DNA from 4 places in the Pseudolabrys sp. genome. Region 2 is predicted to be linked to each of the others. Evidence: predicted binding sites of a transcription regulator. Region 2 holds the regulator's gene; each other region holds the start of a gene.
What was found. The regulator LexA, encoded in region 2, represses DNA repair genes until DNA is damaged. The targets are predictions, from matches to a motif close to TGTTCNNNNTGTGTTCNG.

Region 1 (7,595 bases), on a different contig from region 2:
GGACTGGACGGTGACCGCGGTCGACGCGCGGGGCGCGCCGGTGCTGCATATGGCGTTCGACCTGACGCCGAAGCCGTTGCCGGCGCGCGACACGCTGCCGGCCGGCCCGCAGAACTAGAACGATCGTATTAGCTGTCGTCGCCGCAGGCGCGCTTGCGCGGTGCGGCGGGGTTCGCCTCGTCGATCCAGGCGGCGCGGGCCGCAAGCTCATCGGCAACGAATTCGAGGCGGCTCGCCGTTTCGCGCGCGGTCTGCACGAGACTTCGGCATTCTTCGGCCAGTTCCGTCAGGGAAGACTTCGTCACGGTTCGGCTCTCGGTTGCACGCGGACGAAAATCCGCGGGATCGGTTGTGTATCGACCATGATCCGCGCCGGTTAATATTTCAAGTTTAAAAAGTTGTAATTTGAAATATCTGCCATGCATCCGCGCATGGTGCAGGCGGGACGGTCGGGGCGAGGGCGGCTGGTACGCGACGCCGCAAACGCCCCGCTTCGCGGCGGCCACGCGGGCCGCGCGTGGCGGTGACGGGGTACTACGACTTGTTACGACGGCGGCTTGCGAGAATGCGCCGGCAGAATTTCATCGGAGCGAGCGGCGTTACTCGCGTCCGTTACTTCACGCCGTTACTTCACGCCGTTACTGGCGGCCTTTACTTGCGGCCTTTATTTGCAGCGGTTACTCGACGCCTTTACTTGCCGCGCGACAGCGCGGACTTCTTGACCTTGCGGTCGCGTTCGGTGTCGATCTCGACCGCCTTCGCCCAGAATTCGCTGGCCATCGCTTCGAGCTGATCGGCAGCCTCGCGCGCCTGGCGCACGAGCCGCAGGCAATCGTCGGCCTTGTCCATGAAATATTGGGCGTCGCGCATCGAACCCTTGCTCCTAATACGCGAGCAGCTATAGAACACGCGGGTTTATTTCAAGTATAAAATATATGTACGCAAAATAAAATTTTCAAATTGCAAGAAATGGCTGCAAAGCGCGGCCGGACCGAACGAATCTTGCGTGGAAAGCCGCGGAAAAGATCGCGGAGCGCGCTTACCGCCTGGCGGGCTGCGTCACGCCGATCGCCGCGGTTTCGATACCGACAGCCGGGGGTGTGTTGACCTGATAGAATGCGGCGGTGAGCAGAACGATTGCGGTCAGGGCAAAGCCCAGCCGGACCCAACAATCAGCCATCGGTGCCACCCTTCCTGACATGCCGGCGACCTTACGCGCTGAAACCGGGGCCCGCCCATCGCAGGCTCGGAACGCAGTAAATCCGCGTGCTTAACGGGGCCGGCCCCCACGAGCCGGTGCGGTAGCCGTGCATGCCCAATCCGGCGGAATAACGGCTCAAACAAGGTGGCTTCGGGCCGTTTCGGCCTTTGGTCGACCGGTGGTTAAGACTTATCTCATATTTTAATGGCACATATCGTAACGAAATTCGGGACGAAGTCCGGACCGTCGCGCACCGCTGCGACGGCCGGCACGACACAGGACGCCCGTGACCGGGCGGCCTCAAGGGTCGGAGGAATGGGAATGGACTGCACCGTGGTGGCTGTACGGCCGGCCCATGGCGGCTGGATCGTCGAACAGGGGCCGCAGCAGTCGGGCCCTTACTTCTCCGACGACATGGCGATGCGGGTGGCGCTGGCGCAGGTGCAGGATCTCGCCCGCAGCGGCAAGCCGGCCCGCCTCTCGGTGCAGAACGGCGAGGGCGAGCCGCAGGCCGAGATCTGCCGCTGCCGCGACTTCATGCATACCGCCGCGATGTTGCGCGGCGCGGCGGCGAAGCGGACCTGCTAGGGCCTTTCCGGCTTCGATGGAATCGAAGCCGGGGTTTCTAGTTTTGCTTTGTCGCGTCTTTTGACGCGATCCGGGCTCCACTTCGCTTGAAAACGCTCCCGCGACAATCGGTTGCGAAGCGCAGCGCGCGATTCCCAAATGCAGCGTCCGCTGCACCGCCGGCGGAACCGCAGCGCGCTGCCGCGCGTTTCCATGATGGAATCTCACATCAATCATAGCAGGGGCGGGTCAAGTTAGGACAATCCAATGGCCAATCCGCGCAGCACGGCCAGCATTGCCGGCCATCCGATTCATCCGATGTTGATTCCGTTTCCCGTCGCTTTCTTCGTCGGCACCTTCGCGGCCGACCTCGGCTACTGGTATTCTGGCAACCCGCTATGGGTCACCGCCTCGCTCTGGCTGCTCGGCGCCGGCCTGGTGATGGGCGCGCTGGCGGCGGCGATGGGGTTGATCGACCTGTTCGGCGACCGCCAAATCCGTGCGCTACGCGACGTGTGGTGGCATGCCGGCGGCAATATCGTCGCCGTGCTGATCGAACTCTGCAACTGGTTCACGCGCTACGAACACGGCGCGGCCGCGGTGATCCCGAGCGGCATCGTGCTGTCGCTGATCGTGGTGCTGATCCTGCTGTTCACCGGCTGGAAGGGATGGGAGATGGTCTATCGCCATCGCGTTGGCGTCGCCGATCTGTGACGCCGATGTCGTCCGGGTCTACTCGCGGCCGAAAACTTTGAAGGCGATGTAGCCGCACATCGCGACATAAGCCGCGACCAGCACGCCGGCGGGTTCCGCCATGCCGAACAGCAGCACGGCGATGGCGGCGGCGATCGCAAACCATATATCGGGCGGCAGGCGGGGGACCATCGCAGTCACGCAGTTGTACAGTGTAGTGCGCGGCGGGCGCACACACGGCCGAATTCGCGACGACGATCCGACAGACCTTTGACGAGAAATTGTTCTTGCACCGCCATAGCTCCTACCTGCGCCAAGCGCATTGGTAGGAGTCATCAGCCGGACCGGCGGTTATCGGGGGACCCCATCCCCATCGGTCTCGAGTGTAGCGGGAGTGCGGCGCATGAGCCAGTCTCGTTTTATAGGCCCCATTACGCTGGCCTTGCTGGCGGGTGTGTGGCTGGCGGTTCTGTTCGGCGACGCCTCTTCGCAGCAGCTCGGCGGTCTCGCCGTGCTGACGATCATCGCCGGCGCGATGGCGATGCTGACGCTGCGCGGCCGGCGCTGAAATGACAAAGGCCGCCGGCGAGGGCGGCCTTCGCTGTTCCAAGTCGCGCAGGCGTCAGCGCGAGCAGACCGCGACGCCCGCGGCCGCGCCGCACTGGCCGACATCCTTGCCGCCTTCGGACGACATGGTGCCGGGCGCGCCGTTGCAGGTCAGCGCGATGATCTGGCCGCCCTGCGCGCAGACAAGGTTGCCCGAGCCGCGCACCACATAGAACGGCGCACCGGCATCGCCCTTGTCACCCTTGTCGCCCTTCGGGCCGGCCGGACCAGGCTCGCCCTTCGCTCCCGCGGGACCGGCTTCGCCCTTCGGACCCGCATCGCCTTTCGGGCCTGCAGGACCGGCCGGGCCGGCGTCGCCTTTCGGTCCCTCGAAGCAGCCGCCCAGGGTCAGTGCGGCGGTCAGTGTCAGTGCCAGCGCTGCGATGCGCATCATGATTCGATCCTCCCCATGTCCCGTTTGCTTGTTCTGGTTTTGCTTGTTGCTCGCGCCGAAAGTGTAAGGGTGCGCTTGCGCCGGGGCCATTTGAAAATTGGAGACCCATCAGCGGGGGGACGTCAGAACGTATCGTGAAAACTGCATATTTCGCACAATGGACAGTGCCATTTCACAAAGCGGCAAAAAAAATTGGTAGTTTCGCAATACAAAAATTATGGCTCCGCCTTCATGAACGAGCCTAAAAAGCGCTGGATGGGCGCATCTGAAATGAAAGAGGCCGCCGGTTAGGGCGGCCTCCGAGCTGGCTATGCGTTAGCCGCTCTCATTCACGGTCAGCCCAAACTGAGCGTGATGTCTCATGGGTAGCTTGGCGCGAGCGCTGTCCAGTCCAGGCGAAAAGCGTACATCGCCATAAACATCACAACGACGGCGAGTGTGGCGACCGCCCATTGTGGCGGAACGAAATAAGTCGCCGCGGCCTTATGATTTTTCATTGATTGTCCCTTCGGGCCGTACCGCCTTCGTTTTCCCAGCGGTCGAGTGCAAGAAAAGCCCGGCAATATGCCGGGCTCCCTGCTTCCAAGCTGGGGTCTACGAAGTCGGACGACGACTTACTTTTGCTGCTCGGAAGGCTTCGACTGATTGCCCGGGTTCTGCTCGGCCGGCTTGGCGGGAGCGCCCTCGACGGGGGTCTTCTTGGTTTCATCGGTATTGACCGAAATATTCGTCATAGTATTTTTCCTCAAATACCTGAAAAGGATTTCTCAAGTACATTATATAAATGGTGTCTATTCTGAATAATACAAGACCCAACGTTCGCTGATCTTTTCCGTATATCAGGCCACTAGGGTCGAAACAGGCCAATACCCGCCGATTGGGGCGGCCTACTCAGGGGCAGGCGGCGCGGAGGTCGCTTGGTTGATAAGCTGCGATACCGCAGTCACCACTTGGGCCGGCGCAAACGGCTTTGTCACTAACACGCTGTTGGGGACACCTTGAGCCGCCCATTCATCTGCGCCGTGACCGGTTACATAAACAACCGGCAATTCTGGGTGCAGTTCGCGGGCATGTCTCGCCACATCCCACCCCGTGATCGGTCCAGGGCCTAGATGGATGTCCGTGACCAATGCCCGATAGTTGGCTTCCGGTGCGTCCAGCATTGCGAGGGCTTGCTTACCGAGCGTTGCTGTTGCGACGGTGAAGCCCGCCTCTTGAAGCGCCGCTTCGATTTCGCCCTGAAGGAGAACCTCGTCTTCCACGTATAGAATCGAAACAACTTCCACGGCGATCCCCCCATATGTCGGGGAGTAAACGCAGCGCAGAAGCTAATGGTTCATAAGTGAGTACAAAAACCGAAGTAGGCCACTCCAAAAATCAAACTAGGCCACTAGGGGTCGAAACAGGCCAGCACCAAATTCTGGGGAAGAACATATTGCGAACGGAGAACAAATAGTGTACGATGGTTCCTCAGTCGGCGGGGGCCGGCTGACCCGGCGGGGATGCTCCACGGTTCGGCCAGGGCGCAAAATCAAATGCGCACAATGGCTTGGATAAGGCGGGGGGCGCGTTGTCGGGGTGTCGAATCTGAGGGCATATAGGGAGCCACCGATGAGCCAGCCTGCGCTTCGTGTTGTTGATGGAAGTCCGATGGAAAAAGCCGACAAGTCGAAGGCGCTGACGGCCGCCCTGTCCCAGATCGAACGCCAGTTCGGCAAGGGCTCGGTGATGCGGCTCGGCAAGAACGACAAGGCGATGGATATCGAGGCGATCTCGACCGGCTCGCTCGGCCTCGACATCGCGCTCGGCATCGGCGGCCTGCCGCGCGGCCGGGTGGTCGAAATCTACGGTCCGGAATCCTCCGGCAAGACGACGCTGGCGCTGCACACCATCGCGGAAGCCCAGAAGAAGGGCGGCATCTGCGCCTTCGTCGACGCCGAACACGCGCTCGACCCGATCTATGCCCGTAAGCTCGGCGTCAATGTCGACGACCTCCTGATCTCGCAGCCCGACGCGGGCGAGCAGGCGCTCGAGATCGCCGACACGCTGGTGCGCTCCGGCGCGATCGACGTGCTGGTGGTCGACTCGGTCGCGGCTCTCGTGCCGCGCTCCGAACTCGAAGGCGAGATGGGCGACGTGCAGCCCGGCTCGCAGGCGCGCCTGATGAGCCAGGCGCTGCGCAAGCTCACGTCTTCGATCTCGCGCTCGCGCACCATGGTGATCTTCATCAACCAGATCCGCATGAAGATCGGCGTGATGTACGGCTCGCCGGAAACCACCTCGGGCGGCAACGCGCTGAAATTCTACGCCTCGGTCCGCCTCGACATTCGCCGCATCGGCGCGATCAAGGACCGCGACGAGGTGATCGGCAACCAGACCCGCGTCAAGGTCGTCAAGAACAAGCTCGCGCCGCCGTTCAAGCAGGTCGAGTTCGACATCATGTATGGCGAAGGCGTGTCCAAGCTCGGCGAGTTGATCGACCTCGGCGTCAAGGCCGGCGTGGTCGAGAAGTCGGGCGCCTGGTTCTCCTGCGACAGCCAGCGCATCGGGCAGGGCCGCGAAAACGCCAAGACGTTCCTCAAGGACAATCCCGACCTTGCCGCCAAGATCGAGGCGGCGGTGCGCCAGAACGCCGGCCTGATTGCCGAAGCGATCCTGGCCGGCGAAGACCCCGACGAAGATGACGACGACGAGGCGGCGGAGGCCTAACCGCCGGAAGCCTCATCGTCTTCCGGCAGCCGGCTTCGCCCCAGTCCCCTTGTCCCCGGGGCCGGCTGCCCTCCTTTTTGCCTTTGATGTTTTGCCACTGAACCGGAGATGGCTCGATCGCTGAGTGTGTTGCGTGTGGTGTGTGAGCGTTGCCTGTCGATATTGCCCCGCGAAGCGGCGCCCGTGTTGAGTAGCCCCGGTGTCGCAGCTTGAGTGTCTGAACGGGGTGCCGCGAGCGGAGGCTTTATCGGCTGGAACGTAGCGTGCGTGTTCGTGCGTGTTGTTGTGTGTCGTATCCGAGTGATCGTCAGCCATTGGAGTTGCGCCAGCGCCCCATGCCTGATCGCGATCCAAGCGGGAGCCTGACGATCGACCATCCGATCGCCGCGCCATTCCGGTTCTGTCGCGCGTATCGCCCCCGTCGGCACCCGGCTGCATAACGCGGCCGCCACCGAGGACGGGGGCGAGATGCGTTTTGGGCGCCGGCTGTGCGGCAATCCCGGGTTTTTGGAGGCTTGCCTGAATTTGCTGGCGCTTGCCTGATTTTCCGGGGCTGGCTGCGTCAATTCGGTTTGCGCCGGCGGGAACCAATCGCAGCGGCAAACCGTTTTGTCGATGACGCCTCGAACAGATGCGTCATGACTGGCCGGGGCAGGGGGTGGCCTTGATCCGGGGAGGATCGAATGACGTCACCCGAAGCACGCGGGCGCTGTGCCGCGCCTTTGTTCCGCAACTCTCCGGTTATCCGGAGCGTCTCAATCCAAAGCGCAGCGAGGCTGATGTCGCCCGCTGCGATGCTGTCGACGGTCGCCGCCGTCGCGCTTGCCGTTGCGTTCGCGAGCGCCGCCGTGGCGCAAGGAAGCGGACAGGGGAATGGGCAAAGCATGGGGTCGCCGCCGGCGGCCCGGCAGGACATGCAGCAGCAGGGCCAGCCCGCCGCGCCGCCGCCGGACGCCGGCAAGCCCGCAGCGGCTTCGGACGGCGGCAGTGCCGCGCCCGGCGCGGTGCCCCAGCATGGTGGCGCTGTCGCGCAGAAGGACCATGCGCCCGACCTGACGCTCAACGACCAGCAGCGCGAGGCGGTTCGTAAAGCCGTGTTCGCCCGGCACACCGCGCAGAAAGCGTTGCCGGGCTTCGAGCCGGAAGCGGGCAAGACGGCGCCGCGCGCGCTCAAGCTTGAGTCGATGCCGCCGGAAATCATTCAGGACATTCCCGAACTCCGGCATTTCTTCGTCGCCGATATCGCGAACCGGCAGGTGCTGGTCGTCAACGCGATGGATCGCAAGATCGTGGCGGTGATTGCGGCGCCGGGCGATGCGGCGAATGCCGCGCCGGCCGCCGCCAGCGGCTTTGCCGAGACGGCGAAGGACGTCAAAGAGACGAGCCGTGAACAGGCGGTCGGAGATGCAGCCAAGGATGCAACCA
Region 2 (7,595 bases):
TTCCATCCCGAAAGCATCGCCTCCGAGCATGGCCACCTGATCCTGAAGAACTTCCTCGACATCGCCACGGCGTGGAACACCGCGCACGGCCGCCGCACCTCGTCAACGAACGCCGCGCCCGCGCGCGCAACGGCCTGAGAGCGCTGTCCATGAACGAGAGCGATCAATTCCGCGCGCTGATCGGCAAGGTGGCGACCGGCGCGGCGCTGACCCGCGACGAAGCGACCTTCGTATTCGACCGCATGATGTCGGGCGAAGCGACGCCCTCGCAGATGGGCGGCCTGCTGATGGGCCTGCGTGTGCGCGGCGAGACGGTCGACGAGATCACCGGCGCGGTCACCACCATGCGCGCCAAGATGGTGCGTGTCGCAGCGCCGCCCGACGCGATCGACGTGGTCGGCACCGGCGGAGACGCCTCCGGCTCCTTTAATGTTTCGACCTGCGCGGCTTTCATCGTCGCCGGCGCCGGCGTACCGGTCGCCAAGCACGGCAATCGTGCGCTGTCGTCGAAATCGGGCTCGGCCGACGTGCTGGCCGCGCTCGGCGTCAATGTCGATCTCGCCGGCGAAGCGGTCGCGCGCTGCATTCGCGATGCCGGCATCGGGTTCATGTTCGCGCCGGCGCATCACCCGGCGATGAAGAATGTCGGCCCCACCCGCGTCGAACTGGCCACCCGCACCATCTTCAACCTGCTCGGACCGCTGTCGAACCCGGCAAGCGTCAAGCGGCAGATGACCGGCGCATTCTCCAAACAGTGGATCGAGCCGATGGCGCAGGTGCTGAAGAACCTCGGCTCGGAAGCGGTCTGGGTCGTGCATGGGTCCGACGGGCTCGACGAGATCACCACGACCGGAACGACCAGCGTCTGCGCGCTCGAGAACGGCAAGATCCGCAGCTTCGAGATTGCGCCGGAGGACGTCGGCCTGCCCCGCGTCACCGCCGACAAGCTGCGCGGCGCGGACGCCGACACCAATGCCCGCGCGCTGTTCGACGTGCTCAAGGGCAAGAAGACCGCGCTGCGCGACATCGCGCTGTTCAATGCCGCCGCGGCGCTGATCATTGCCGGCAAGGCGAAGGATTTGAATGACGGCATGGTGCTTGCCGCAAAGGCGGTCGATTCAGGCGAAGCCGAAGGCCGGCTCGACCGCCTGATCGCGGTTTCGAACGCCAAAGAGCCGGTGCAGGACGCCTGATGTCGGACATTCTCACCAAGATCGAAGCTTACAAGCGCGAGGAAATCGCGGCGGCCAAGCGCGTTCGCCCGCTCGGCGCTCTCGAGCGTGACGCCAAAACCGCCGCACCGCCGCGCGGTTTCGCCAAGGCGATCGAGAAGAAGGTTTCGGCCGGCGACTATGCGCTGATCGCGGAGATCAAGAAGGCAAGCCCCTCCAAAGGCCTGATCCGGGCCGATTTCGATCCGCCGACGCTCGCGAAGGCTTACGAGGCCGGCGGCGCGACCTGTCTCTCGGTGCTGACGGACGCGCCGTCATTCCAGGGCAAGCCTGAATTCCTCGGCGCGGCGCGCAACGCCACAGCGCTGCCGGCGCTGCGCAAGGATTTCATCTACGAGCCCTATCAGGTGGTCGAATCCCGGGCGCTGGGGGCGGATTGCATCCTGATCATCATGGCCTCGCTCGATGACGCCGCGGCTGCCGAGATCGAAAGCACAGCGTTCGAATATGGCATGGACGCGCTTATTGAAGTTCATGATGAAGTTGAACTTGAGCGGGCCATGCGCCTGAAATCGCCGCTGATCGGCGTCAACAACCGCAATCTGCGGACTTTCGTCACGGCGCTCGAAACCAGCGAGCGGCTGGCGCCGAAAATCCCGCGCGACCGCATCGCCGTCGGCGAAAGCGGCATCAACACCCCGGCCGACCTCGCCCGGCTCGCCAGGGTCGGCATGTCGACTTTCCTGATCGGCGAAAGCCTGATGCGCCAGCCGGACGTGACGGCGGCGATCCGCGCCATCCTCACCCGCGCGGCACCGTGAGGCCGATGCCGGTGGCAAAGCGGGCGACCAGGAAAACCTCGAAGCGCCCGGCGCGACAGCGCCTGACCCATATCGGCGCGACCGGCGAAGCCCACATGGTCGACGTCTCCGCCAAATCGCCGACCGAGCGCGTCGCGGTCGCGGAAGGCCGCGTCACGATGGCGAAGCCGACGCTCTCGCTGGTGCTCAAGGGCAACGCCAAGAAAGGCGACGTGCTCGGCGCGGCGCGGCTTGCCGGCATCATGGCGGCCAAGCGGACGCATGAGCTGATCCCGCTTTGCCACCCGCTGGCGCTGTCCAAGGTCACCGTCGAGATCGCGCCGGACCGCAGATTCACCGGCCTGACCGTGCGTGCGACCGTGAAGGTGAAAGGCCCGACCGGCGTCGAGATGGAGGCACTGACCGCGGTGTCGGTCGCGTGTCTGACGATCTACGACATGGTCAAGGCGGTCGAGCGCGGCATGCGGATCGAGGGCATCCGCCTGATCGAAAAGCTCGGCGGCAAGTCTGGACACTACAAGTCCGGCCATTACCGCGCGAAGGGCTAAACGATGGCGCTGATGCCGGTCGCAGAGGCGCTGAAACAGGTTCTCGCGGACGCCGCGCCGCTGCCCGCGCATGACGTTCCGCTGTCGGATGCGCTCGGCTGCGTACTGGCGCAGGATCTCGTCGCCAAACGAACCCAGCCGCCGGCGGCGCTTTCCGCGATGGACGGCTATGCCGTGCGCGGCGCGGATATCGCGCAGGCGCCGGTCACGCTTGACGTGATTGGCGAAGTCGCCGCCGGCCACCCGTTCGCAGGCCACGTCGGTCCGGGCCAAGCCGCGCGCATCTTCACCGGCGGCGTGATGCCGGCGGGCAGCAATACCGTCGTCATTCAGGAAGACACCGGCCGCGACGGCGACAAGGTTCTGATCAAGCTCGCCATCAAGACCGGCCGCCATGTCCGCCCTGCCGCGATCGACTTCCGCGAAGGTGACGTCCTGCTCGCCAAGGGCCGCCGCCTCACCGACCGCGACCTGATGCTCGCCGCCGCGATGAACTATCCGGCGGTGAAGGTGGTGCGCCGGCCGAAGGTCGCCGTGCTCGGCACTGGCGACGAACTGGTGCCGCCCGGCCAGGCGCCGAAGCCCGGCGAGATCGTCTATTCGAATGGCTTTGCGCTCGCCGCGCTGGTGCGCTCCGAAGGCTGCGAGGCAATCGAACTCGGCATCGCGCGGGACAGCCTCGACGCCATCGGCGCCGCGATCCGTCGCGCCCGCGACGCCGGCGCCGATATCCTGCTCACCTCCGGCGGCGCATCGGTCGGCGAGCACGACCTCGTCCAGAAGGCGCTGACCGCCGAGGGCATGGACCTGTCGTTCTGGCGCGTCGCACTGCGCCCCGGCCGCCCGATGATGCACGGCAAGCTCGGCCCCATGCAGGTGCTCGGCGTGCCGGGCAATCCGGTGTCGTCCTACGTGTGCTCGTTCCTGTTCCTGGTGCCGCTGATGCGCCGCCTCGCCGGCCGCCGCGACGTCATCCATGCCCCGCAAGCGGCGGTGCTCGGCCGCGACATGCCGGAGAACGACGAACGCGCCGACTACCTGCGCGCGACGCTGAGCGAAGGCCCGGATGGCGTCCCGGTCGCGACGCCGCTGGCGAACCAGGACAGCTCGCTGATGGCGCCACTGGCCGTGGCGGACTGCCTGTTGATTCGCGAGGTGCGTGCGCCGGCGGCGAAGGCCGGCTCGCCCTGCGTCATCCTTAAGTTCGGCCTTTAGCGGCCGTTCGCATTGTTCACTTCAAATTAATCGGTTGCGGAACACAACTGGAACGGATAGTGTCCGTTCATGATTTGTTTCTGGCCGATGCGTGGGATGCGCGGGGCCGGAACTGGGGAAATCCGAGGAAATCCATGCTGACCCGCAAACAGTTCGAGCTTCTGCGTTTCCTGCACGAGAGGCTGACGGAAACCGGCGTCCCCCCCTCGTTCGACGAGATGAAGGACGCGCTCGATCTGCGGTCGAAATCCGGCATCCACCGGCTGATTACGGCGCTGGAGGAGCGCGGCTTCATCCGCCGCCTGCCCAACCGCGCCCGCGCCATCGAAGTGATCAAGCTGCCCGATTCGGTCGCCCATGGGCTTGGCTCCGGGCGCAGCCGCGGCTTCACGCCGAGTGTCATCGAGGGCGACCTCGGCCGCGTCCGTGCGGTGGCCGCCGACGATGACGGCGGCAGCGCCGGGCACCCGATTGCCGTGCCCGTCATGGGCCGCATCGCCGCCGGCACGCCGATCGAGGCGATCCAGACCCGCAGCCACACCATCAACGTGCCGCCGGACCTCCTCTCGACCGGCGAGCATTTCGCCCTCGAAGTGCGCGGCGACTCGATGATCGAGGCCGGCATTCTCGACGGCGATATCGCCCTGATCCGCCGCAGCGACGCCGCCGACACCGGCGACATCGTGGTGGCGCTGATCGACGACGAGGAAGCCACCCTCAAGCGGTTCCGCCGCCGCGGCGCCTCCATCGCACTCGAGCCGGCCAACAGCGCCTATGAGGTGCGTATCCTGCCGCCGAACCGGGTCCGCATTCAGGGCCGGCTTGTCGGCCTGTTCCGGCGCTACTGAGACCGTTCCAGCCTAATCGTCGGCCTCGCGCGCGCCGTCCGGCGGCGTGGCATCGCGCTGCGCCGGCCGCCGCTTCGCCGGCGACGGCGCAGTTGCGGTCGCCTGCACCCGCAGGCCGCTCCAGGGCCGCGCCTCGCCCGCCGGGCGCGCCCATTCGACGATGGCGGCGCTCCCCTTGCCAGCGGAGGTCCAGCGCAACGCACTGGCGCCGTGGGCTCGCCAGACACCACGGTCGATCAGCATGCCCTTGCATGTCGCAGGAGCCTCGCGCGGCGTCACGATCACTGCGGCACGTGAACAATCCTCCGCAAGCGCCTCGATTGTCTCGCTGAATGCGGCGACCCTGCCGTTCGCGAAAGGACCGGTGCAGCCGACAGGATCGCAGCGGACACCCGCCTTCAGGGTGTCGTCCTTGACGGTCCGGCTATCGCCGTCGGCGGCGAGCCAGTCGCGCAAGGCGAAATTGTCACGGCCGGCGTGGAGAACGGCGAGCCGGCCGTCGGCCTGCCGGAGTGCCGCCGTTTGCCCGTCGGCCGACACCAGCAGATCCGGTTTCGGCGTGACGTAAACCCAGAGGCAGGCCAGAAGCGCGAGTCCCGCCCCGCTCCAGCGCAGCGGTGTCCGCAGCATGGCGATCAGCAGCAGCCCGGCGGTCGCCAGCAGCAACGGCCCGATGCCGAAGGCGTGGATGTGCCCCACCGCGCCCGGCAACGCCGCGACCCACAGGGCGACCGTCACCATCCAGTCGATGCCGGCACCCATCAGCGGCCAGAACAGGCCGTCGAAGCCGAACGGCATCGCCAGCGTGCCGAGGATACCCATCGGCATCACCCAGGCCGAGACGACCGGCATGGCGGCGAGGTTCGCCAGCACGCCATAGGGCGCGAGGCGATGGAAATGGAACGCCGCGTAAGGCGTGGTGGCGAGGCCCGCCACCAGCGAGGCGATCACCAGCCCGGCAATCTCGCGTCCGCCCCACAGCGCGAGGCGCGCGCCGGCCGACGTGTCGGCGTCGGCACGCCACGGCAGCCCATTGCGGTAAGCGGCGATGAGCGCGAGCGTCGCGGCAAACGACATCTGGAAGCTCGGATGCACCACGGCCTCGGGCGTCAGCAGCATCACCGCACAGGCGGCGACCGCGAGCGTGCGGAACGTCAGCGCCGGCCGGTCGGCCATCACGCCGATCAGCACGATCGCGACCATGATGTAGGAGCGCTGCGTCGCGACCTCCGCGCCCGACAGCAGCAGATAGAACGTCGCGGCAACCAGCGCGGCGGCCGCCGCCCATTTCTTGATTGGATGGCGGGTCGCGGCGGCAGCGCTCAGTGCAAAGCCGGCACGGATCACGAAGAACACGATGCCGGCGACCACCGCCATGTGGTAGCCGGAGATCGACAGAACATGCGCGAGGCTCGACACATACATCGCGTCGTTGACGGGTTGCGTGATCGCGTCGCGTTTGCCGGTAATGAGCGCCGAGGCAATCGAGCCGGTGTCGCCGGGCAGCACGGCGCGAATGCGATCGTCGATCGTCTCGCGCATCATTTCGATCGCGCTGCGATAGGACAGCCAGAAACCGCGCGCGCCCGGTGCCGGCTGTGTCGCGATGGCCCCCAGCACATAACCCGAAGCGCCGATGCGCTGGAAATACATGTCGCGCGCGAAGTCGTAGCCGCCGGGACGCAATGGCTGCAACGGCGGCGTGAGACGCGCCTTGAAGCTCACGTAATCGCCAACCGCCGGCGCATGACCCTTGCGGACTGCAACGCGCACGCGCTCCGGCTTGACGCGCAGCCGCTCACCGCTCATCGACGCGACGCGCACGACGATACGATCGCTGCGCGCCCGCTCCTCGCGGATTTCGACGAAGCCGGTGACCGCAGCGCCGAAGACAGGATAGTCGAGCACCGGATGCGCGATCAGCGCGGTCTTGATTGTCGCAACGGCAAACCCGGTGGCGATCGCAGCCGCCGTCAGCGCGCCCGCAAACGCGATGAACCGCCGACGCACGAGGAACGCAGCGAAGGCGAGCACGACAGCGAGAGCCGCGGTTGCCGGCCACAGCGGCTCACGCGGCGCGGTAAAATAGCCGATGATGCCGATGCCGAAGGCGACCGGCATCCACGGCACCAGGCGGCCCGGCGCGAATTCCGCCGCGAGATACTGCGCCAGCACTTCGCGCCATCGCTGCAACGCAAGCAGAAGCCCGGCAGGCAAAGCGCCGCCGGCACGCCGTCGTGCGGCGTCCACGCCTGCGGCGAGCGCGCGTGCTTTCGCGCGCGCGCCGTCGCGCACCCTGTCCCCCGGCGCCATCCCAGTCCCCAGGCAACCCAAAACTTGGGCCGGTCCGGGGGACAGTTTACATGGGCATCCTCACCTGTCATCGCCCGGCTTGACCGGGCGATCCAGTAAATACAACCGTCTACGGTGATTACTGGATGCCCCGCCTTCGCGGAGCATGACGACGGAGGAAAGCCGCGCGTTACGTTGTGCGCTCTTTGGCCCAACTGTCGCGCAGGCCGATGGTGCGGTTGAACACCGGCTTCTCGCGGGTCGCATCGACGTCGCGGCAGAAATAGCCGAGCCGCTCGAACTGCACCGGCGCGGTGTTGTTCGCGGTCGCGAGCGCCGGTTCGACGCGAGCGTCCGCGACAATCTCGAGCGACTCCGGATTGAGGTCGGCGGCGAAGTTCTCGCCGCCCGGCGGGTCCGGCGACTTGAACAGCGGATTGTAGAGCCGCACCTCCGCCTGCACGGCGTCCTTCGCCGACAGCCAGTGAATGGTGCCCTTCACCTTGCGGCCATCCGGCGCGTCGCCGCCCTTGGTCGCGGGGTCGTAGGTGCAGCGCAGTTCGATCACCTCGCCCGCCGCGTTCTTGACGACCTCGCGGCAGGTGACGAAGTAAGCGTAGCGCAGCCGCACCTCCGCGCCCGGCGCGAGACGGAAGAATTTCTTCGGCGGATTTTCCATGAAGTCGTCGCGCTCGATCC
Region 3 (7,595 bases), on a different contig from region 2:
TTTCGTGGACGGCGACGGCGACGACCTCGAAGTGACCGGCTCGATCGGCAAGAACCCGGCGGCGCCGAAATATGCGATGCCGCGCCGCAGCCGCGACACCGACGATTAATCCAGCCGCTCGCCCCCCGCGAAAGCGCGGGTCCAGATCCAATGATAGGCTTTGATTATATCTCTGGATTCCCGGCCACAAGTCAGGTGTACCCGACTTGTGCATTTAAAGACTCACATCGGGTAGACCCGATGTGAGTGCGCGGGAGTGAGCGGAGTTGAACGCTTATTTATAATTCGCCAGCACGCTTTTGCCGCCGAACTGCCCCATCATGAGTCCGATGCCGAGGCTGCTGAAGATCGCGTCGACCGCGAGCCGGCGTAGCCACGGCCGCGACCGTTCGCTCGGCACGAAATATTTCGAGAACCAGGCGGCGTCGCGCTGACGCTTCTCGACGTGGGGCTTGAGGAAGCGCTGGTAGGCGGCGAAGGCTTCCTGATGGGTGGCGGCGCGCTCGAGTTCCTGCGCCAGCACATAGGCGCCGGCCATCGCCATGTGCGAGCCTTGCCCTGCGAGCAATGTCAGGCAGCCGCAGGCGTCGCCGATCAGCGCTACACGGCCGGCGTACCAGTCCGGCATCGCGACCTGGGTGGCGGAATCGAAGAACACCGGCGCGGCGCCGGGCTGTTCGTCGAGCACCCGCTCGATGATCCAGCCGGCGCCGGCGAAGACCTTGCGCAGCAACGCCATGCGGTCCCCGGCCGGGACATGGCCGACATCGGGATAACGGAACAGGTAGGTGGCGTCGGCGCGCATCGCGCCGAGCGGATAGAACATCGCGGTGCGATCGGTCTCCTCGTGGATCTTTACCGCGTTGCCGAGATCGTGATGGCTGTCCGGGAAATGGAACGCGGCGACGTAATAGCCGAGATAGCGCATGAAGCTGCGCTGCGATCCGAACACAAGGTCGCGCACGCGCGAGTGAATGCCGTCGGCGCCGATCACCAGCGCGAACTCGCCTTGCGTGCCGTCGCTGAAGGTTGCGGCGATGCCGTCGGCCCGGTCCGTGAGCGTGTCGATCGTGGTGCCGAACCTGACCGCCACGCCCTTGTTGCGGACCCGGTTGAACAGGATGCGTTCGAGGTCGGAGCGGCGCAGATAGACATAACGGTGCGACAACGCGCGCGAGATGCGCTCGATCGGCACCGTCATGTAGGGGCGGCCGTCGCCGCGCACGAATTCGATCCGCTTGATCGGATAATGCACCGCGTTGAGATCGCCGATCAGCCCCATGCGCTCGGCGACGTCCCAGCCGCTGCCGAAGAAATCCATCATGTAGCCTTCGGCCGAGGGCGCGTCGTTGCGCTCGACAACCGTGGGCTCCCAGCCCATGCGCTTGAGCAAAATGGCGAGTGTCAGGCCGGCAATGCCGCCGCCGGATATCAGCACGGAAGTCGGTTTCATGGTCCCCGGCCGGGTACGGAGGGGCGACTCTAGACCCATCCCTATCTAAATACCGTGAGGCGCATTGTCGCGACGGCCGCAGCCTACGCGGCAAAATCGGATGTTTCGGGGCGGCGGCGTGTCAGCCGCTCAATCACATCCGCGGCAGCGCGACGTCGAGCAGCATCGCGGCGAACAGGATGAGGCCGGCGTCGCGGTTCGACTTGAACAGCCGCAGGCACAGCGCCGGATCGTTGACGTCGATTCGGCGGATCTGCCAGGCGAGATGCAGCGCAAAGATCGTCAGGCCGATGCCGAACACGTTGCCGCCGCCGGCCATCGTTGCGGCGATGCCGATCAGCACGACGGCGAGCAGGTAGAACAGCGTCAGCATCTGCCGGGTGCGCCGCTCGCCGAACAGGATCGCGGTCGACTTGACGCCGATCAGCGCGTCGTCCTCGCGGTCCTGATGCGCATAGATGGTGTCGTAGGCGATCACCCAGCAGATCGCGCCGGCATAAAGAACGAGCGGGGCGAGATCGAGCCGGCCGAGCATCGCCGGCCAGCCCATCAGCGCGCCCCAGGAAAAGGCGAGGCCGAGCACGATCTGCGGCCAGTAGGTGATGCGCTTCATGAAGGGATAGATGACGACGACGCCGAGCGAAGCGAAGCCGCACAAGATCGTGTAGCGGTTGAATTGCAGCAGCACGGCGAGGCCGACCAGCGCCTGCACGCCCATGAAGATCGCGGCCTGCACCGGCGTCACTTGCCCCGACGGAATGGGCCGCGACCGCGTGCGCTCGACCTTGGCGTCGAGGTCGCGATCGACGAGATCGTTCCAGGTGCAGCCGGCGCCGCGCATCGCGAAGGCGCCGATGAAGAACAACAGCACGTACCACGGGCTCGGCAGTTCGCGCGCCTTCATGCCGGCAAGGCCGAGCGACCACCAGCACGGCATCAGCAACAGCCAGGAGCCGATCGGGCGGTCGAGACGGGCGAGGCGGAGATAGGGCCGGGTGGCGGAGGGTGCGAGCGTGTCGACCCAGTTGCCGGTCGCGTCGGCGACCTGTCCGGCCCCGGCGCTCATCGGGCGAGCGGCGAACCGGTCAGCGTGTCGAAGGTGCCGCTGCCCTTTTTGGTGTTGCTGGCGCTGGGAATCGGCGTGACGCCGAGCGCATCGCCGAGCGAGGGGCCGGAGGGCCGCGGGCCCTGCGCCGCGACCTTGCAGACGTTCGAGCGGGTTTCCTGCGACTTCAGGTGCGCGTTCTTCATCTGCTCGATCGCCTGCGGGGGAATGCCGCACCAGACGTTTTTGGTTTCGGCGAATTTCACCACCTTGGCTTCGGCGGCGACGAAGGAATTGAACAGGCCGCAAAGCTCTTTCGGATTTGCCTTGCGCTTGGCGGCCGCCTGAATGGCCTGGCCGCGCTTCTGCGCCACGTCGCGCAGCTTGATGAACTCCTGCACGCAAGGCGGCGGCTGCCCCGGCGGCTGGCTCTGCGACTGGCCCTGTTCGAACGGGTTCGGCGCGGGAGCGCTGCCTTGCGCCAAGACATCGCCGGCGGCCAGCGGCAGCGCGACGAAAGCGAGGAGAATGGTTTTGGTCATGGTGGCGATAATGGCGCTGATCCCGACTGCCTGGTTCGCATGATTATTGGATTTTATCCGTCACGCGCAACCGTCATCGCCCTCCTTGATAGGTCTTCTGGCAGCCGAATGCGACCGCAAAGCGGCGTGCCACGGGCTTTTTTGGCCGCCGCGCGCGACAAATCGATACCGCGATGCACGGTTTTGTGCCATGCGGTCGGCGGTCCCGCTCGCCAGGACGTCCCGCAAGGCCGGAATCCGCGATGGCTCGATACGACTTCCGCACGCCCCGGCTGTATGTCGACGCGACGCTGTCGGCCGCAGCCGAGGTGGTGCTCGACCGCGATGCGGCGAACCACCTCTGCAACGTGCTGCGGCTCTCGCGCGGCGATGCGGTGCTGCTGTTCAACGGCCGCGACGGCGAGTGGCGCGGCGTACTTGCCGAGGCCGGAAAGCGCGCGGCGACGGTGCGGGCCGAGGAGCGGCTGCGTGCGCAGCCGGCGGCCACCGACCTGCATTATCTCTTTGCGCCGCTCAAGCACGCGCGGCTCGATTACGTCGTGCAGAAAGCCGTCGAACTGGGCGTCTCGCGGCTGCAACCGGTGCTGACGCGGCACACCCAGGTGACCCGCATCAATCTCGACCGCATGCGGGCGAACGTCATCGAGGCCGCGCAGCAATGCGGCGTGCTCGCCGTGCCGGAGGTCGCCGAGCCGGCGAGGCTCGATGACGCGGTCGCCGATGTTTCGCGGCTGCTGGTATTCTGCGACGAGGATGCCGGCAGCGCCGATCCGGTCGCGGCGCTGCGCGCGGCGGCCGGCGGCAAGGCGGTGCCGCTCGCGGTGCTGATCGGGCCGGAGGGCGGCTTCGCGGAGGAGGAGCGCGCCATGCTGGTGACGCGCGCCAACAGCGTGCGGCTCGCACTCGGCCCGCGCATCCTGCGCGCCGACACCGCGGCGGTCGCAGCGCTGACGCTGGTTCAGGCGGTGCTGGGAGACTGGACGTGACTCAGGAGCGGTGGCGCCGGTCGAAGCGGCACGCAAAGCCGTAATAGCCGCCGTGACGGCGGTCGGCGCTGGTGGCGACGGGATATTTTCCGTAACGCGCACAATGCTCGATCGCCATGTCGCGCGCCTCTTCCCGGCTGACGGCGGAGGAGATGATCCCTCCGGTATCGTTGCCCGTCAGTCCGGGGCCCGGTCCGGCACATGCCGCCAGCGACAGGCTGGCGGTGACGCACAATGAACGAACCCACATCGCGACTCTCTCCACCCAACTTGTTTCGTTGGACTTATATTTATTTTGTTTGATCGGCTGCCGTAACGCTACGCGACCGCCATAACGCGACGCAACTGTTCGCTACGCGACTGTCACTACACTACGCGGGATTGGCGCCAGACCGGGCACATCAGGAGTGACGAACCGGCCGATACGCTCGTGGTCCGATTCGCGGGCGGATCATGCCAAGGCAGCATGACGATCACGAGTCCGGGCTGGGGCAAAGTTGTGGTCAACGTCTGCGCCGGAAGCGGCGGATATGCTAGGCTGGCGCGTCCCGAACCAGGTGATTGTCATGTCAGGCCTTTTCCGTTGCCTCAGCGTTCTCGCCATTGCCGCGCTGCTGTCGCCGTTCGGCAGCCCCGAGGCGGGCGCCGCCAACTGGCTGGAAAAGGGCATCTGGCTGTCCGGTCCGCGCTACGACGCGGACCTGCCGGCGTGCGAGGCCGCGCTCGGCACCATCGCCTCGCGTTTCGCCGCCAAGGAAGGGCGGTTCTGGAATTCGAACCTCGAGATCCTCGATTTCCAGCGGGTCCGCCAGCTGGCCTTCATGCCCTGGCGCGACGGCGCCATTCCGCGCCGGTTCTGTGCGGCCACCGCGACGGTGAGCGACGGCCGGCGGCACGCGGTCTACTACTCGATCGTCGAGGATGGCGGCGCGATCGGCGCGAGCTGGGGCGTCGAGTGGTGCGTGGTCGGGCTCGACCGCAACTGGGCCTACAATCCGGCCTGCCGGATGGCGCGGCCCTGAGCCGATGGCCGTCATCGCGCGTGGTTCTTAATGAGACCGCGCGAATAACGCGGCGGCGATAACCTTTCCCAACGGGTTTGTTCCTTGATTGTTCTTGATTGGTTCCGGGAGCTTGATTAAGATTGGTTAACGGTTCTGTCGATCAATGGGGTGCGTTCATGCTTCGTCGCGTCGCCGTTAGCATTGTTTTCGTTGGGTTTTTCTCCCTTTTCGCGCAGCTTCTCCCGACCCAGAGTCAGGCGCAGGACCGCCGCCAGAACGCGCCCGGCGCGTTCGATTTTTATGTGCTGGCGCTGTCCTGGTCGCCGTCCTACTGCGCCACCTCGCGGGAGCGGCGCTCCGATGGCAGGGCCGACCCGGTCCAGTGCGGGGCGCGGCCTTACTCCTTCGTCGTCCACGGGCTGTGGCCGCAATACGAAAAGGGCTTCCCGTCCTACTGCCAGGTGCCCGCGCCGCGGCTCAATCGCGGCATCGTCTCGACCATGCTCGACCTGATGCCGAGCCCGCGGCTGGTGTTCCACGAATGGGACCGCCACGGCACCTGTTCGGGCCTTGCCCCGCGCGCCTATTTCGAAACCGTGCGCAAGGCGCGTGCGGTGGTGAAGATCCCCGACCGGTTTCTCGAATTGCCCGACACGCTGACCGTCACCCCGGACGAGGTGCGTGACGCCTTCATCAAGGCCAATGGCGGGCTGGGCGAGGGCGGTGTCGCGGTCAACTGCTCGAGCCGGTATCTGAGCGAAGTGCGCATCTGCATGACCAGGGAGTTCGGCTTCCGCGACTGTCCGGAGATCGTCAAGCGCGCCTGCCGGCGCGACAAGGTGGTGATGCCGCCGGTGCGCGGCGGCGCCAGCAAGGCGGAGGCCGGACCGGACAACGCCGCTGCGGTCACGGCCGGCGACAAGGCGCCGCAAGCCGGTCCGCAAATCAGCCCGCAAGTCAGCGTGAGCGCGAATTAACCCGCTCGCGGGATTGGCGTTCACAGGCCGGTAACGACACCGAATCGCACTTTCGACAAAGGCGCGGGGACTCCGCAATCATCGCAAGGTCCTCGTAACGCAATCCGCCTAGAGCATGATCCCGAAAAGTGGGAACCGGTTTTCGGCTGAGATCATGCTCGATCGAAAGGCTAGGTCTGATTCAACATCGTTGAAGCAGACCTAGCGTCCCGCGCGAACGATCATCTTTTCCGCGGCGGCAATCTGGGTGCGCTTTCCGGATGTGGACTCATTTTGATTTTGCACTGGTGTTCGCCGGGCTCGGCTATATCGGGCTGTGGGCCTTCGCGGCCGGCGACATCGCGCGCCACCTGTCGCCGGGCCTGCAGATCGTTGGCATGGCCGCGGCGGTGGTCGCGCTGGTGCGCGTCGCCATGCTGATCCGCGCCCGCCACGCGAAGCCGAAAGCAGCCGCGCCGGCGCCCGCGCCGCTTCGGCAGTTCCGCCGCAACGGCATCATGCGCCGCGCGCCGAAACGCCGCCCGCCGATCGAGCCGCGCAGCGAATTCGGCCTGCGCAAGCCGACCGCGTGGCCGAAGCGCTGATCGCGGTCTGCGCGACGCGCGGCGGTATGATAGGGAAGTCCCGGCACCATCGAGGGCTTCGCGCACCGTGAACTTTCACCGATGAATTATCGTCACGACTTCCACGCCGGCAGTTTTGCGGATGTGTTCAAGCACGCCGTGTTCTGCCGTATCCTCGATTACCTGCGGCAGAAGCCGGCGGCGTTTCGCGTCATCGACACCCATGCGGGTTCGGGCCTCTACAACCTCGCCGGCGATGAAGCGACCCGCGGCGGCGAGTGGCAGGACGGCATCGGCCGCGTGATGGCGGCGACATTCTCCGCCGAGGCGGCCGCGTTGCTCGCGCCTTATCTCGACGTCATCGGCGCGCTCAACGCGCCGGGCAAGCTGCGCACCTATCCCGGCTCGCCGGCGCTGGCGCGCGCCTGGCTGCGTCCGCAGGACCGGCTGATCGCCTGCGAGCTTGAGGAGATCGCCGCCCGGTCGCTCGCCTATCACCTGCGCGGCGATAATCGCATCAAGTGCCTCGCGATCGACGGCTGGACCGGGTGGACGGCCTATATTCCGCCGGTCGAGCGGCGCGGCATCGTGCTGGTCGATCCGGCCTTCGAGCAGGAGGGCGAGTATCGCCGGCTGGCCCACGAGTTCGCCGCCGCGCTCAAAAAGTGGGCAACCGGCATTCATGCGATCTGGTACCCGATCAAGGGCCGGCCGGAGCCGGACGCGCTGGCGAAAAGCATCCGCAAGCTCGGCCCGGCGAAGATTTTACGCGCCGAACTGACGGTCTCGACCCTCGCCGACCCCAGCCGGCTCAACGGTTCGGGGCTGATCATCGCCAACCCGCCGTGGACGCTGGAGCGCGATCTGTCAGTCATGCTGCCGGAATTGCTGCGCGTGCTGCGCCGCGACGACAAGGCGGCGTTCCGGGTCGACTGGCTCGCCGGCGAACGCGCGACCTGACATCCGGGCTTTTTGGCCGCTTTCCAGCCGTTGCATGTTGGTCTAGCGTTTGGGGACTGGCAGTG
Region 4 (7,595 bases), 120 kb from region 2:
GCGTGTTGCTGAGCTGGGCGGTGCCGAAAGGGCCGAGCGAAAATCCCGCCGACAAGCGGCTGGCGGTGCAGGTCGAGGATCATCCGCTCGACTACGGCAATTTCGAAGGCACGATCCCCGCCGGCGAATATGGCGGCGGCACGGTGATGCTGTGGGACCGCGGCCGCTGGCTGGCGGCGGACGACGTCGACGAGGCGCTGCGCAAGGGCAAGCTGGTCTTCGCGCTGGACGGCGAACGGCTCAAGGGGCTTTGGGCGCTGGTGCGCCTGCGTCCGCGCAATAACGAGCGCGGTGGCGAACGGCGCAAGAACTGGCTGCTCATCAAGGAGAAGGACGACTACGTCCGCACCGGCAAGCTCGTCACCGCACGCGAGACGACCAGCGTGAAGACCGGACGCAGCATGGACGAGATTGCGACCGGACATTCGCGGGTGTGGCACAGCGACAAGACAGCAGCCGGCAAGGCCGCGGCGGCGACGAAGACCGCCAGGAAGAAGACAACGGCAGGAAAGACCACCCGCCGCGCGCGCAAGAAACGGCCGGGCAAGACACGGCCAGGCAAGAAACGGCGATGACGCGCGACGCGGACGATCTGCCATCCTTCGTCAAACCGCAGCTTGCGACTCTGGTCGATGCGGCGCCCGAGGGCGATGACTGGATCTATGAGACCAAGTTCGACGGGTATCGCGCGCTGGCCAGCATCGGCGACGGCCGTGTCCGGATCTGGACCCGCAGCGGCCTCGACTGGACGGAGAAATTCGCCTCGCTCGTCGCGCCGCTCGGCAGGTTGCCGTGCCGGTCGGCATTACTCGACGGCGAGATCACGGTGAGAGCGCATGGCCGCACCGATTTCGGCGCGTTGCAGAATGCGCTGTCGGCCGGAAAGGGCAGGCTCACCTATTACGTCTTCGATCTGCTGCAGCTGAACGGCGAAGACCTGACGCGCGAGCCGCTGCGCGACCGCAAGGCGCTGCTCAAGGCGCTGCTGTCGAAAGGAAAGAAGAGTCCCGCGCTGATCTATTCGGCGCATCGTTCGGGCGCCGGCGCGGCGGCGTTCCGCAACGCCTGCAAGCGCGGCCTCGAAGGCATCATCGCCAAGCGCGCCGGCGATCCTTACCGCTCGGCGCGCACTTTGAGCTGGCTCAAGGTCAAATGCGGCCTCGAACAGGAGTTCGTGGTGATCGGCTGGGAGCCGTCGGACAAGAAAGGCAGGCCGTTCTCGTCGATCCTGCTCGCGGTGCGCGAGAAGGGAAAACTGCGCTACAGCGGCCGGGTCGGCACCGGCTTTTCCGCGGCGCGGCTCGACGACCTCGCGGCGTTGTTCGCGCGCCATGCGCGGGACCGCGCGCCGGTGCCGGACGTCCCGCGGGCGATCGCGCGGACGGCGCGGTTTGTCGCGCCGGTGCTGGTGGCGGAAATCGCGTTTCGCGGCTGGACGGCGGACGGGCTGGTGCGGCAGGGCAGCTTCAAGGGACTGCGCGGCGACAAGCCGGCCCGCGCGGTGGTGCGGGAAAGGCCGAAAGCGACCGCACAGGCGACACGGCGCGAGACGAAGCGATAACGGAACCTGTGCTGCGCCGACGGACCATTTTTCCGTGTTTTGCCGTCTTTGTATGATGTGATCCGGCCTGCCGGCAGCGTGAGGATGCGAATGGCGAAAAAGACAGCCGTCAAACGCCGCAAGACCGCGAAGCGCGCCAAGCGTGTCACCAGACGTGGCGTGACGAAGCGTGGCGCGATCAAGCGCGCGGTGGCGGCGCACGCCGCCGCCGAAGACGACTTCGCCGGCGTGCGGGTGACGCATCCCGACCGCGTGCTGTTTCCGGGGCAGGGTGTCACCAAGCGCGAGCTGATCGAGTACTACCTCGCGGTGGCGGACCGCATGCTGCCGCATGTCGCCGGGCGGCCGCTGGCGCTGGTGCGCTGCCCGCGCGGCAGCGAGGGCGAATGTTTCTTCCAGAAACACGCCAATCCCGGCTGGCCGGACGCCTTCAAGCATGTCCGCATTCGCGAGAAATCCGGCGCCGAGCAGTACCTCTATATCGAAGACGAGCGCGGTCTTGTCGCCGCGGTGCAGATGGGTGTGCTGGAGCTGCACCTGTGGGGCTCGCGGGCCGACCGGGTCGAGGAGCCGGACCGGCTGGTGTTCGACCTCGATCCCGACGAGGATTTGCCGTTCGCAGCCGTTGTTAAAGCATCACTTCAGTTAAAGGGAATGCTGGAAGAGATTGATTTAACGAGTTTTTCGATGTCAACCGGCGGCAAGGGCATCCATGTGATCGTGCCGCTTTCGCGCGGTCACTCCTGGGACGCACACCGCGAATTCGCCGAGGCGATGGCCAGGCATCTGGCCGCGCAGGAGCCGGATCGCTTCGTCGCGACGATGTCGAAGGCGAAACGGCGGGGCAAAATCTTCATCGACTATCTGCGCAACACGCGCGGCGCCTCGGCGATCGCGCCTTATTCGACGCGGGCGCGGCCCGGCGCGCATGTGGCCTTTCCGGTGTCGTGGCCGGCGGTGAGCAAGCTGAAGGACGCGCAGCCGGCGGCGGTGAGCGACGCGGCGGCGAAGGTGGCGCGGATGAAGGAGCCGTGGCCCGGCTATTTCAAATTGCGTCAGAAGCTGCCGACGCTGTAGCTGCGAACGCTGCGCACAAAAAAAAGAGGCCGGCGCGAGGCCGGCCTCAATCCTGTCATCCGGCGCGCCGCATCAGCCGCCGGACGTCATGTGTCAGAACCGATAGTTCAGGCCGACGCGAACGATGTTCATCTTGATGTCGACATCGGTGTCGGTGGTGCAGACGCCGGACGAGCAGGTGGCGCTGCCGAGATCGGCGTAGAGGTATTCGAGCTTGGCCGACCAGTTGCCCATGAAGGCGTATTCGACGCCGAGACCGACGGTCCAGCCGAACTGGGTGTTGGAGTCGCTCGCGCCCGTCGCGGTGGTCAGCTTGGCATTGGCGAAGGCGCCGCCGCCGGTGATGTAGGGCATCCAGCGATCCCAGGCATAGCCGATGCGGCCGCGGACGGTGCCAAACCAATCGCTCTTGGTTTCGCAGCCCGGAGCGGCGGCGCAGATGCCGGTGCCGGTGGCGGTGTCCTTGATCCAGGCGGCGTCGAAGTCGCCTTCAAGGCCCCAGACCCACGCGCCGGTCTGATAGTTGAAGCCGACGGTGCCGCCGAGCAGGCCGCCCTTCGGCTTGGTGCTCGCGGAGCCGGACGTGCCGCTCCAGTCGGCATCGCCCCAAGCGTAGCCGCCATTGAGACCGATGTAGAAGCCGGTCCAGCTAAAGAGCGGCGCGACATAGACCGGCGCCTTGTAAGCGGGGCGCGGCAGGTCGGCGGCGAACGACGGGCTTGCCATCGCGAGCGCCAGACCGGCGGCGGCCGCCAGTTGGTAGAAACGCTTCATGTGAGTGACCTCCTGATGGTTTTTCGGCCGAAAACGCACACTGGAGGCGTGTCTATATCTTGTGGATGATTCGAGCTGTGACCGGAAAGCCACATTGACATCCAAAGTTTTGATCTAAGTGCTTGATTACTTTATCTGATTCGTATAGAACAAACAAAGAACCAATTGAGATATGGTTAACAAAATGAATCCGGGCGGAAATTCCATCGTGGAAAAGCGCCGGCAGGCGGCCCGGGCAGGCGCGGCGAGACTAGGGTGACGCCGGGTCCAGCCGGGCCCCGCGGACGATGGCGGCACAGGCAAGTGATCCGACGCCGGGACACACCATATCGGTACGCAAAGACACAACATCGGAGAGCATCATGGCTGGTAGCGTGAACAAAGTGATCCTGATCGGCAATCTCGGCGCGGACCCGGAAATCCGCCGCACCCAGGACGGCCGTCCCGTCGCCAATCTGCGCGTCGCGACATCGGAAAGCTGGCGCGACAAGAACACCGGCGAGCGCCGCGAGAAGACCGAATGGCATCGCGTCGTGATCTTCAACGAAGGCCTGTGCAAGATCGTCGAGCAGTATCTGAAGAAGGGCTCGAAGATTTATCTCGAGGGCGCGCTGCAGACGCGCAAATGGACCGACAAGGACGGCAACGAGAAGTACACCACCGAAGTGGTGCTGCAGGGCTTCAACTCCTCGCTGACCATGCTCGACGGCCGCGGTGGCGGCGGCAGTTCGTCCTCCGACAGCGGCGATGATTTCGGCGCGTCGGGCTCCGGCATGGGCGGCGGTGGTGGCGGACGCCGGCAGCCGGCGATGGCCGGCGGCAAGCGCGATGACATGGACGACGAGATTCCGTTCTGACCCGTCCGACGGCGATCCATGACTCATGACCGCTGCGATCTCCTGGAGCGGCGGCAAGGACGGCTGGCTCGCGCTGCTGCGCGCGCGGGCGGCGGGCCTCGACGTGCGCTACGCCCTCACGATGCTCGACGACAGCGGCGCGCGGTCGCGCTCGCATGCGCTGCCGCCCGATCTTCTCGCGCGGCAGGCCGGCGCGCTCGGCCTCGAACCCGTCACCGCGCGGGCGTCATGGCAGACCTATGAAGCCGGTCTGATCGCCGCGCTGCGCGATCTCGCGGGGCGCGGCGTCACCGCCGTGGTATTCGGCGACATCGACATCGCCGACCACCGCGCCTTCGAGGAGAAAGTCTGCGCCGCGGCGGGACTGACCGCGGTGCTGCCGCTGTGGCGGCAGGACCGGATCGCGCTGGTCGCGGAGATGTTCGCGCGCGGCCTCGAGGCCATCGTGGTGACGACCGACGACCGTTTCCTCGATGCGCGTTATTGCGGCCAGCGCTTCGATCGCGCGTTTGTCGCCGACCTGCCGGCGGGCGTCGATGCCTGCGGCGAGAACGGCGAGTTCCATACTTTCGTCACCGGCGGCGAGGGCTTTGCCGCGTCGCTGCCGGTCATGCAGGCGCCGAGCTACGCGCATGCCGTGAATGCTGCCGGCGCGCCGGCCGGCTATCATGTTACGCCGCTGCGCATCGAAGCCACCTGAGCGCGCAGGCGCGACCGGAACCTGTGTGATATTGGTTTAGCTCGAAAATGCTCTAGCCCATCACCGCGCGCACGCCATCAACGACGAACTGCACGGCGAGCGCGGCGAGCAGCACGCCAAGCAGGCGCGACAGCACCGTGTTGGCGGTGATGCCGAGCCATTTGCTGATTTTCGCCGCACCGGCAAAGACGGCAAGGCAGGCGAGGATCACGATCGCCACCACGGCGAGCAGGATCGCAAGATGCGCCACGCCGTCGCCGCGTCCGGCGAGCAGGACGGTCGCGGTAATGGCGCCGGGCCCGGCCATCAGCGGAATGGCCAGCGGGAAGGCGGCGATGTTGCGGACATGCTCGTCGATCGCCTGTTCGGCGGTCGTGGTCTGACGCGCGGTGCGCACGCCGAACACCATCTCCGACGCGATCGAAAACAGCAGCAGCCCGCCGGCGATGCGGAACGCGGGCAGCGTGATCGACAGCGTGCGCAGGAGCCAGTCGCCGATCAGCGCGCTGCCGGCCAGGATCGCCGCCGCGATCAGACAGGCGCGCAGCGCCACCTGACGCCGCGACCGCTCCGGCAGCCCGTGGGTGACGGCGAGGAAGGTCGGCACCAGGCCGAGCGGATCGACCACGACGGCGAGCGTGACCAGCGCCGCGACGGCAAATTCAATCAGCATGGGATCGGCGTGGATCACCGCATTCTCCGTTCCCCTTCATCGCCGCCCCTTGGGTCCGGCCCCGTCAGGGTAGCAGGGAACCGCAGGGAGGAGGGTTTCATGCTGTGCGCCGGTTGCGCCGAAAGCAGCAGACCGTGCGGCTTTTTTTGTCTGGACGCCTCCGCGAAAACATGGCGAAAATGGCATCTGTGGGGAGATACTTGTTATTATGAGTGAGGATGTCGTTCTCGCGACCGAAGATCTGACAAAGGAATTCGCAGGTTTTGTCGCGGTCAACGGTGTGAATCTGCAGGTCAGGCGCGGCACGATCCACGCGTTGATTGGCCCCAACGGGGCCGGCAAGACCACCTGTTTCAATCTTCTGACCAAGTTCCTGGCGCCGAGCCGGGGACGCATCGTTTTCAACGGTCAGGACATCACCGCGCTGGCGCCGGCCGATGTCGCAAGGCTCGGCATCGTGCGCTCGTTCCAGATATCGGCGGTGTTTCCGCATCTGACGGTGCTGGAGAACGTGCGGATCGCGCTGCAGCGCCAGCGCGGCACCTCGTTCGATTTCTGGCGCTCGCGCCGCGTGCTCGATACCTTCAACGACCGTGCGATGGAACTGATCGCCGACGTCGGCTTGAGCGACTTTGCCGGCGTCGCAGCGGTCGAACTGCCATACGGCCGCAAGCGGGCGCTCGAAATCGCGACCACGCTGGCGCTCGACCCGGAGATGCTGCTGCTCGACGAGCCGACGGCCGGTATGGGCCACGAGGATATCGACCGCATCGCCGCGCTCATCAAGCGCGTGTCGGCCGACCGCACCGTGCTGATGGTCGAGCACAATCTCGACGTGGTGTCCGACCTTTCCGACACCATCACCGTGCTGACGCGCGGCTCGGTGCTCGCCGAAGGCAATTACGACACGGTGTCGAACAACCCGGACGTGCGCGAAGCCTATATGGGGGTCGGCCATGCTTGACCCGCAGCGCAACGCCTTGCTCGCGGTCGAGAAGCTCGAAGCGTGGTACGGCGAGTCGCACATTCTCCACGGCGTCGACCTCGAGGTGTTTCCCGGCGAGGTGGTGACGCTGCTCGGCCGCAACGGCGCCGGCAAGACGACGACGCTGAAGTCCGTGATGGGCATCGTCGGCCATCGCACCGGCTCGGTGCGTTTCGAAGGGCAGGAGACGATCCGTCTGCCCTCGAACGCCATCGCGCGCGCCGGCATCGCGCTGTGCCCGGAAGAACGCGGCATCTTTGCGAGCCTCGACGTGCAGGAGAACCTGCTGCTGCCGCCGGAGGTGAAGCCGGGCGGCCTCACGCTCGACCAGATCTTCGAACTGTTCCCGAATTTGCGCGAGCGGCTCGGCTCCAGCCAGGGCACCAAACTGTCGGGCGGCGAGCAGCAAATGCTCGCGATCGGCCGCATCCTGCGCACCGGCGCGCGGCTGCTGCTGCTCGACGAGCCGACCGAAGGGCTTGCGCCGGTCATCATCCAGCAGATCGGCAAGACCATTCGCGCATTGAAGGAAAAGGGCTTTACGATCCTGCTGGTCGAGCAGAATTTCCGTTTTGCCTCGACCGTGGCCGACCGCTACTACATCATGGAGCACGGCAAGGTCGTGCACCGGTTCGCCAACGCGGAACTCGACGCCAATCTCGGCACGCTGCACGAGTATCTCGGGGTGTGACCGCGATTTCGTTCAAGTCGACAAGCACGTCATAACAAGAAGGAGGAGTACGCATCATGATGAAACGTCTGTTGGGCTACACCGCGCTCGCCGTCGCACTGTCGTGCGGCACCGCGCTGGCGCAGACCACGGTGAAGATCGGCGTGTTGAGCGACATGTCGGGCCTCTATGCCGACCTCGGCGGAGCGGGCTCGACGGCCGCCGCCAAGCTCGCGGCCGACGACTTCATGAAGACCCACAAGGACATCAAGGTCGAGTTCGTCACCGGCGACCACCA

Region 1: recA (recombinase RecA) is a predicted target of LexA. The motif match lies at 4,888-4,905, and genes of this name have one in related genera.
Region 3: AB7F10_RS13885 (ribonuclease T2 family protein) is a predicted target of LexA. The motif match lies at 5,138-5,155, and genes of this name have one in related genera.
Region 4: AB7F10_RS15855 (single-stranded DNA-binding protein) is a predicted target of LexA. The motif match lies at 3,558-3,575, and genes of this name have one in related genera.

The regions. Positions count from the first base shown of each region.
Region 1 covers NZ_JBFWPH010000001.1:663,283-670,877, forward strand. Annotated here, with positions in the region: gene AB7F10_RS03175 (DUF6894 family protein) at 1-118, shown strand, start outside; gene AB7F10_RS03180 (hypothetical protein) at 129-305, opposite strand; gene AB7F10_RS03185 (hypothetical protein) at 691-870, opposite strand; gene AB7F10_RS03190 (hypothetical protein) at 1,040-1,180, opposite strand; gene AB7F10_RS03195 (hypothetical protein) at 1,523-1,789, shown strand; gene AB7F10_RS03200 (DUF2231 domain-containing protein) at 2,036-2,482, shown strand; gene AB7F10_RS03205 (hypothetical protein) at 2,501-2,653, opposite strand; fluoride riboswitch at 2,781-2,842, opposite strand; gene AB7F10_RS03210 (hypothetical protein) at 2,865-3,029, shown strand; gene AB7F10_RS03215 (hypothetical protein) at 3,084-3,461, opposite strand; gene AB7F10_RS03220 (response regulator) at 4,349-4,747, opposite strand; gene recA (recombinase RecA) at 5,073-6,170, shown strand; gene AB7F10_RS03230 (hypothetical protein) at 6,950-7,595, shown strand, end outside.
Region 2 covers NZ_JBFWPH010000005.1:187,453-195,047, forward strand. Annotated here, with positions in the region: gene AB7F10_RS16400 (anthranilate synthase component II) at 1-138, shown strand, start outside; gene trpD (anthranilate phosphoribosyltransferase) at 150-1,193, shown strand; gene trpC (indole-3-glycerol phosphate synthase TrpC) at 1,193-1,993, shown strand; gene moaC (cyclic pyranopterin monophosphate synthase MoaC) at 1,999-2,541, shown strand; gene AB7F10_RS16420 (molybdopterin molybdotransferase MoeA) at 2,545-3,756, shown strand; gene lexA (transcriptional repressor LexA) at 3,891-4,604, shown strand; gene AB7F10_RS16430 (ComEC/Rec2 family competence protein) at 4,617-6,917, opposite strand; gene AB7F10_RS16435 (glutamine--tRNA ligase/YqeY domain fusion protein) at 7,087-7,595, opposite strand, start outside.
Region 3 covers NZ_JBFWPH010000004.1:192,488-200,082, forward strand. Annotated here, with positions in the region: gene AB7F10_RS13850 (extensin family protein) at 1-109, shown strand, start outside; gene AB7F10_RS13855 (FAD-dependent monooxygenase) at 275-1,453, opposite strand; gene ubiA (4-hydroxybenzoate octaprenyltransferase) at 1,587-2,519, opposite strand; gene AB7F10_RS13865 (hypothetical protein) at 2,516-3,040, opposite strand; gene AB7F10_RS13870 (16S rRNA (uracil(1498)-N(3))-methyltransferase) at 3,283-4,026, shown strand; gene AB7F10_RS13875 (hypothetical protein) at 4,028-4,276, opposite strand; gene AB7F10_RS13880 (hypothetical protein) at 4,593-5,048, shown strand; gene AB7F10_RS13885 (ribonuclease T2 family protein) at 5,207-6,007, shown strand; gene AB7F10_RS13890 (hypothetical protein) at 6,268-6,591, shown strand; gene AB7F10_RS13895 (23S rRNA (adenine(2030)-N(6))-methyltransferase RlmJ) at 6,673-7,530, shown strand.
Region 4 covers NZ_JBFWPH010000005.1:68,954-76,548, forward strand. Annotated here, with positions in the region: gene AB7F10_RS15835 (DNA polymerase ligase N-terminal domain-containing protein) at 1-575, shown strand, start outside; gene ligD (non-homologous end-joining DNA ligase) at 572-1,561, shown strand; gene ligD (non-homologous end-joining DNA ligase) at 1,652-2,638, shown strand; gene AB7F10_RS15850 (outer membrane protein) at 2,732-3,412, opposite strand; gene AB7F10_RS15855 (single-stranded DNA-binding protein) at 3,775-4,269, shown strand; gene AB7F10_RS15860 (ATP-binding protein) at 4,295-4,969, shown strand; gene AB7F10_RS15865 (MarC family protein) at 5,022-5,642, opposite strand; gene AB7F10_RS15870 (ABC transporter ATP-binding protein) at 5,851-6,606, shown strand; gene AB7F10_RS15875 (ABC transporter ATP-binding protein) at 6,599-7,318, shown strand; gene AB7F10_RS15880 (ABC transporter substrate-binding protein) at 7,375-7,595, shown strand, end outside.